Cystobacter fuscus DSM 2262: one gene and its partner. The main gene of each other region encodes a partner of the protein of the gene in region 2 in a complex. Links are inferred from orthologs where the notes say so. Each region holds a gene or a part of one and is shown on either strand. Other genes may lie near its edges.

Region 1 (3,223 bases), on a different replicon or contig from region 2:
TGCTCGGGCCCGGCGAGTTCTTCGGGGAGATGGCCATCATCTCCAACCGGCCTCGCAACGCCACGGCCACCGTGAGCGAGGACGCCAAGCTGCTGGTGATCGATCCCAAGACGTTCGAGGGGATGATCCGCGGCAACGCGGAGATCGCCGTGCGGATGATCAAGAAGCTGGCCGAGCGCCTGTCGGAGGCGGACGCGCAGATCGAGAACCTGCTGCACTCGGATCCGGTCAGCCGCGTGGTCCACCACGTGCTCCAGACGTGCCGCACGCGGGGGCGGCCCACGGAGGAGGGGATGGAGTTCGATCTGCCCCTGCGCGAGATACCCCAGCAGATCGGCGTGGGCGAGCCGGCCATCCGCAACGTGTTGGACAGGCTGGAGCGGGCGGGGTTGCTGGAGCGCGCGGGTGACAGGCTCACCGTGCAGGATACGGCGCGCCTGCACGACTTCCTCCAATACCTGGAGATGAAGTGGAAGTTCGGAGACCTCTAGCGTGAAGCTTCACGTCCTTGGCTGCCATGGTGGTGAGCTGCCCGCGTGCCGCACCACGTGCTTCCTCGTGGACGACGTGCTCGCGCTGGACGCGGGCGCTCTCACGAGCACGCTGTCGCTGGAGCAACTGTGCAAGGTCGACGACATCATCGTCGGCCACAGCCATTTCGACCACGTGAAGGACCTGCCGCTGATGGCCGATCTCATCATCGGCCGACGCGATACGCCCGTGACCATCCACGCCTCGCGCGAGTGCGCCCGGGCGCTGCGCGACAACATGTTCAACAACGCGCTGTGGCCGGACTTCACGCGCATTCCCACGCGCAAGGAGCCGGTCTTGCGCATCAAGCCCTTCCGCGCCGGCAGCACCTTCCAGGTGGGCCCCTACACGGTGCAGTCCATCCCGGTGCACCACCCGGTGGAGTCCTGCGGCTTCGTCATCACCCGGGGCCGCACGTCGCTCGCCATGAGCGGGGACACCGGCCCCACGGACAAGCTGTGGAAGGTGCTCAACCAGACGCCCACCCTCAAGGCGCTCCTCATCGAGACGAGCTTCCCCAACGCGCTGCAGCATCTCTCCGACGTCTCCGGCCACCTCACGCCCCGCACGCTCCAGAGCGAGCTGGCCAAGTTCGAGCGCGACGGGTGCTCGGTGCTGCTCTACCACCTCAAGCCCGCCTTCGTTCAGCAGGTGAAGCGGGAAGTGGCCGACATGCCCGTCGAGGTCCTGGAACTCGGGGATACCTTCGAGTTCTAGCGTGCATGGGTGTTGACGGCCCCCGGGCACTTGGGATTAACCGGGCCCTCCCATGGCCTGGTTCTCGAAGAAGCCCCGTATCGCCACCGCTCCCGAACCCATCGAAGCCCCCAGCCGCATGCAGGGTTTGTGGGCCAAGTGCGAGAACTGTGACGAGATCCTCTACCGGCAGGAGTTGGAGAAGAACCTCAACGTCTGCCCGCACTGCGATCACCACCTGCCCTGGCCCGCGCGCACCCGCCTCGCCACGCTGCTGGATCCCGACAGCTTCGAGGAGTTCGACAAGGAGCTCGAGCCGCAGGATCCGCTCGGGTTCACCGACTCGAAGAAGTACAAGGATCGGCTGAAGTCCACGCGCAAGGCGCTCGGGGAGAACGACGCCTTCATCTCCGGCGTGGGGCGCATCGACGGCAAGCAGGTGTCGGTGGGCTGCTTCGTGTTCGAGTTCATGGGCGGCTCCATGGGCTCGGTGGTGGGCGAGAAGTGCACGCGCGTCTTCGAGCGCGCGCACGAGCTCAAGTGCCCCGCCATCGTCTTCTCCGCCTCGGGCGGCGCGCGCATGCAGGAGGGCATCTTCTCCCTCATGCAGATGGCCAAGACGAGCGCGGCCATCGCCCGCTTCCGCAACGTGGGCAAGCCCTACATCTCCGTGCTGCTGCACCCCACCACGGGCGGCGTGGCGGCCTCGTTCTCGTGGCTGGGGGACGTGATGCTCGCCGAGCCCAAGGCGCTCATCGGCTTCGCCGGCCCGCGCGTCATCGAGCAGACCATCCGCCAGAAGCTCCCCGAGGGCTTCCAGCGCTCCGAGTTCCTCGTGGAGCACGGCATGCTCGACTCCATCGTCGCGCGCAAGGATCTGCGCGCCAAGCTCGGGCAGATCATCGGGCTGCTCGGCTAGTCGTCCTCCCCACGCCGCGCCATGCTCCCCCGGACGCCCGCCGAGGCCCTGGAGTTCTTCTCCCGGCTGAGCCCCTCCAGCATCAAGCTCGGCCTCGAGCGCGTGGAGGCGGCCCTGGAGGCGCTCGGCCATCCCGAGCGCCGCTTCCCCGCGCTGCACGTGGCGGGCACCAACGGCAAGGGCAGCACCTGCGCCTTCGCCTCGGCGGCCCTCCACGCCGCGGGCCACCGGGTGGGGCTCTACACCTCGCCCCACCTGGTGCGCGTCAACGAGCGCATCCGCGTGGATGGGGTGGAGATCTCCGACGAGTGCCTCGGCCAGCGCATCCTCGAGGTGCTGGAGCGTCACCCCGAGGCGGCCACCTCGCTCACGTACTTCGAGTTCGGCACCGTGGTGGCCTTCTGGCACTTCGCGCGCGAGGCCGTGGACGTGGCCGTGGTGGAGGTGGGGCTCGGAGGCCGTCTGGACGCCACGCGCGCCTGCGTGCCGCTCGTCACCGCCATCACCCCGGTGTCCTTCGATCACATGGAGTACCTGGGCAACACCCTGGGGGCCATCGCCGCGGAGAAGGCGGGCATCCTCAAGCCGGGCGTGCCGGTGGTGCTCAGCCGCCAGGAGCCCGAGGCGCTCGAGGTTCTCGAGCGGCTGGCCCGGGAGAGTCAGGCGCCCGTGCTCCTGGAGGGCCGTGACTTCCACCTGGGGCCGCGTCCCGGAGGCGGCCTCGCCTACGAGGGGAGCGGACTGTCGCTGGAGGGCCTGTTCCCGAGCCTGCGGGGCGAGCATCAGTGGCAGAACGCCGCGGTGGCCCTGGCCGCGCTGGAACAACTCTCCGCGCGGGGCGTGCGCGTCCCACCGGAGGCCCTGCGGACCGGACTCGCGGGAGCCCGCTGGCCTGGACGCCTGGAGGAACTCGGTGGCTCGCCCCCCGTGCTGCTGGATGGGGCGCACAACCCCGCGGGGGTGGGCGTGCTGCTCGAGGGCCTGCGCTCGCTCTATCCCGGGCGCCGGGTGCACTGTGTCTTCGGCGTGGTGGCCGACAAGGACCGGGGCCCCATGTTGCGCGCGCTCCTTCCCGCC
Region 2 (3,829 bases):
CCTTGATGGCCTTGTCGTAGGCGCCCTTCGCGACGAGCTTGGCGGCGGCTTCGATGATCTTGTTCTTGTCCATCGAGCGTGGGCTTCCTGCCGAGCGAACCCCCTGGAAAATCTGGGGTTTCTGCTTCCTTCAAGGAGACTGCGAGGGAGGTGGGAGGCTAGCGGAATCATCCCTCGGGGGTCAAGGAATCCACCGGGTTGGCCCCTCTGTCGGATCAGGAGCCTGGGTGACGAGCAGACAGGCAGCCGTCAGGGTGTCTCTCAGGGGGTCTCTTCGATGGCCTTGCGCAGGCGCTTGGTGCCCGTCTCGGAGGCGAGCAAGCGTTCCACGAAGCGGGTGTCGTAGTTGCCCTCCATGAAGGACTCCTCGGCCAGGGCCGCCCGGTGGAAGGGGATGTTGGTGCGGATGCCCTGCACCACGTACTCGCCCAGGGCGCGCTGCATGCGGCGGATGGCGGTGGGCCGGTCCTCAGCGTAGACGATGAGCTTGGCCAGCAGGCTGTCGTAGTACGGCAGCACGGTGTAGTTCTCGTACGCGCTGGAGTCCACGCGCACGCCATAGCCACCGGGCGCGCTGTAGGCGGTGATCTTCCCCGGCCAGGGCGCGAAGGTGACGGGGTCCTCCGCGTTGACGCGGCACTCGATGGCGTGGCCGCGCATCTGGATGTCCTCCTGCTTGCGCTGCAGCGGCTGGCCGGAGGACAGCTTGATCTGCTCGCGCACCAGGTCGATGCCCGTGACGAGCTCCGTCACCGGGTGCTCCACCTGGATGCGGGTGTTCATCTCCATGAAGTAGAACCGCCCGTTCTCGTCGAGCAGGTACTCGATGGTGCCCACGTTGTTGTAGCCGAGCTTCTCCATGGCGCGCACGGAGACCTCGCCCATCTGCTGGCGCAGCTCGGGGGTGAGCGCCGCCGAGGGGCTCTCCTCGATGAGCTTCTGGTGGCGCCGCTGCACCGAGCACTCGCGCTCGCCCAGGTGGATGACGCGCCCATGCTCGTCGGCGACGATCTGGATCTCGATGTGGCGCGGCCGCTCGACGTAGCGCTCGATGTAGAGATCGCCGTTGCCGAAGGAGGCCACGGCCTCGGCGGCCGCCGTGGCGAACGCCTGCGCCAGCGCGCCCGGTTCGCGCACGATCTTCATGCCCTTGCCGCCACCGCCCGCCGCCGCCTTGAGGATGACCGGAAAGCCGATCTCCCGCGCGAAGGCCTCCGCCTCGCGCGCGTCCTTGAGCGCGGTGGGACTGCCGGGCAGCAGGGGCAGGTTCGCTTCACGCGCCGCCTGGCGGGCACGCACCTTGTTGCCCATGAGCCGGATCATCTCCGGCCGCGGCCCGATGAAGTGGATCTTGCAGTCCTGGCACACCTTGGCGAACTCGGCGTTCTCCGACAGGAAGCCGTAGCCCGGGTGGATGGCGTCCGCGCGGGTGATCTCCGCCGCGGACAGCAGCTGGGGGATGTTGAGGTAGCTCTCCTTGGACGCGGGCGGGCCGATACAGACCGACTCGTCGGCGAAGCGCACGTGGAGGGCGTTGGCGTCCGCCGTGGAGTGCACCGCCACGGTGGCGATGCCCAGCTCCCGGCAGGCACGAATGACACGCAGGGCGATCTCCCCGCGGTTGGCGATCAGCACCTTCTTGAACACGATGTCGTGCCTCCGCGGGGCGCGAGGAGCGCCCGCGTATGTCAGACCGGCTCGATGCGGAACAGCGTCTGGCCGAACTCGACCGGTTGCCCGTTCTCCACGAGGATTTCCACCACGCGACCCGCCACGTCGGCTTCAATCTCATTCATCAACTTCATGGCCTCGATGATGCAAAGCACCTGGCCCTTCTTCACCACCGAACCCACCTCCACGAAGCTGGGCTGATCCGGGGCCGGCGTCCGGTAGAACGTCCCCACGAAGGGGCTGGTGACGGCGTGGCCGGACTTCTCCGCGGCGGGGGCGGCAGCGGCGGCGGGAGCCGGCGCGGGCGCGGCGGGCGCGACGGCCACAGGCGCGGCGGACACCAGGGGAGCGGGGCTCACCGAGGGGGTGATGGGCGCCGCGTGCACGATGGTCGGCGAGGGCACGTGGCCCCGGCGGATGAGCAGACGCTCATCGCCCCGCTGCCAGTCGAGCCGCGTTACCTCCGAGGCCTCGAGGATCTCGACGATCTGCCGCAGGGACTCCACGTCCAGCGAGGTGCTGTTGCCCTCCACGCGGATACCCTCGGTCCGCGCGCCGGACGCGGACTCGGTTCGCACTGCCTTGCGCTTGCTTGCCACGGTTGCGTCCCCTCCCTGGGCCCCGATGAACCGACTAACCCGCGGTGGCCACGCGCGTGAGGTACTTGCCTCCCTCGCGCGTGTCGATCTTGAGAACGTCGCCCTCGTTGATGAAGAGCGGCACGTTGACGACGAAGCCCGTCTCCAGCGTGGCCGGCTTCAGGGCGCCGGACACGGTGTCGCCACGCACGCCCGGATCGCACTTGCTGACCTTCAAGTCCACCGAGTTCGGCAGCGTCACGGCGATGGCCTTGCCGTTCCAGAAGAGCACGTCGGCGTCGATGTTCTCCTTCAGGAAGTTCTTCGCCTCCCCGAGCACCTTCTCGCTGAGGAAGGTCTGCTCGAAGTTGCGCTTGTCCATGAAGTAGTAGTCGCCGTCCTGCACGTACAGGAACTGCATGGCCTTCTCTTCGATGTCCGGCACGCCCACCTTGTCACCGGACTTCATCGTGGGCTCCAGCACGCGCCCGGACAGCAGGCTGCGGATCTTGGTGCGCACGAAGGCCGAGCCCTTGCCGGGCTTGACGTGCTGGAAGTACTCGATCACGAACGGCTCACCGTCGATCTCGATCTTCAGGCCATTGCGGAATTCGGATGTATCGATGACACCGGCCATGGACAGCTCCTTCGGACGACTCGCGAAAAGTCCGGGGTGTCTAGCCGATGGTGACGCGGCTTGCAAAGTGAAAGGCGCGGCGCACCGCGCCGTCCGCCCGCCAGCCTACAGCTCGGCGCGGATCTTGGGCGCCGTGAGCCGCAGGATGTAGCGGCCCTTGCCGTAGTTGCCGTCCGCCCGGAGGGCGAGCACCAGGAAGTACTCGGGCGACACCAGGCGCATGAGCGTCAGCACCCTCTCGCTGTTGATGCTGACCTCCTGCACCTCGCCCGTCTTGAGCGACTCGGCGGCCTGCCGGAGTTGACCGAGCAGGTTGGCGTACTCGATCCACGCCCCGTTGAGCTCCAGCTCGAGCGCCTCCTCGTTCTGGTGGGTGTCCACGGCGATGCCGTCGAACCCCATCACGCTGCAGGCCAGCGACCCATCTACCTGATTGACCACGGACTCGAGGTGCGTGCGGAAGGACATGGCGGCTGGCTTCTAGGCGGCTGGGAGTGGAGGGTCAAGGAGTGGTGGGAGCAGGCCCACAAGCGCTCCGCACGTCCTGTCCAAAATTGCAGATACCCGCAGTGAGCGGCTTCGATTCACAATCGCTGGCGAACACCTGCACGGGGAAGGAGAACTCGTTGCTCTCCGCGTTGCTGGTGGAGCCCAGACGGCCCCGGGCCTTGATGTAGGAGATGACGCTTACCCCAGGATACGCCGGGGCCGCCGCCCTCAGCTTCTCGAGTGCCAGGGGGCCAAAGGCGGTCAAGGGCACGTAGCTGTTGTCACTGGTGGTGCCCGCCGGCACGACGGCGTTCGTGGCAACGCGCTCCTCCTCGGGGAGGCCGAGATCCGGGGACGCCTCATAGCGGTAGACGAACTCGGTCAGGGTGACGCTCTCCCCCCCCACGAGCGTCGGCGTTTCTCCGACGAGGACGGTGCGGGCGACGGGAATGGT

What was found. Proteins that work in one complex are often made in the same cells at the same time.
Region 1: the proteins of accB (region 2) and accD are in contact, whole or in part, in a solved structure (PDB 8UXZ), measured with the Escherichia coli proteins. The link is inferred for Cystobacter fuscus DSM 2262 from one-to-one orthologs.

What each region holds. Positions count from the first base shown.
Region 1 is NZ_ANAH02000005.1:258,021-261,243, reverse strand. Bases 471-3,223 are described here. They hold accD (acetyl-CoA carboxylase, carboxyltransferase subunit beta), read left to right. Parts: upstream 471-1,300; coding sequence 1,301-2,146; downstream 2,147-3,223. Other genes in these bases: D187_RS08645 (bifunctional folylpolyglutamate synthase/dihydrofolate synthase), read left to right, coding at 2,168-3,223; D187_RS08655 (MBL fold metallo-hydrolase), read left to right, coding at 493-1,248; D187_RS08660 (Crp/Fnr family transcriptional regulator), read left to right, coding at 471-491. In the rest of the region: more of D187_RS08660, read left to right, coding at 1-470.
Region 2 is NZ_ANAH02000006.1:431,771-435,599, forward strand. What follows is about bases 480-3,368. They hold accB (acetyl-CoA carboxylase biotin carboxyl carrier protein), read right to left. Parts: upstream 2,271-3,368; coding sequence 1,689-2,270; downstream 480-1,688. Other genes in these bases: accC (acetyl-CoA carboxylase biotin carboxylase subunit), read right to left, coding at 480-1,647; efp (elongation factor P), read right to left, coding at 2,305-2,886; D187_RS12160 (roadblock/LC7 domain-containing protein), read right to left, coding at 2,992-3,354. Outside these bases: D187_RS12140 (tetratricopeptide repeat protein), read right to left, coding at 1-73; more of accC, read right to left, coding at 262-479; D187_RS12165 (hypothetical protein), read right to left, coding at 3,389-3,829. UniProt on the Escherichia coli protein: This protein is a component of the acetyl coenzyme A carboxylase complex; first, biotin carboxylase catalyzes the carboxylation of the carrier protein and then the transcarboxylase transfers the carboxyl group to form malonyl-CoA.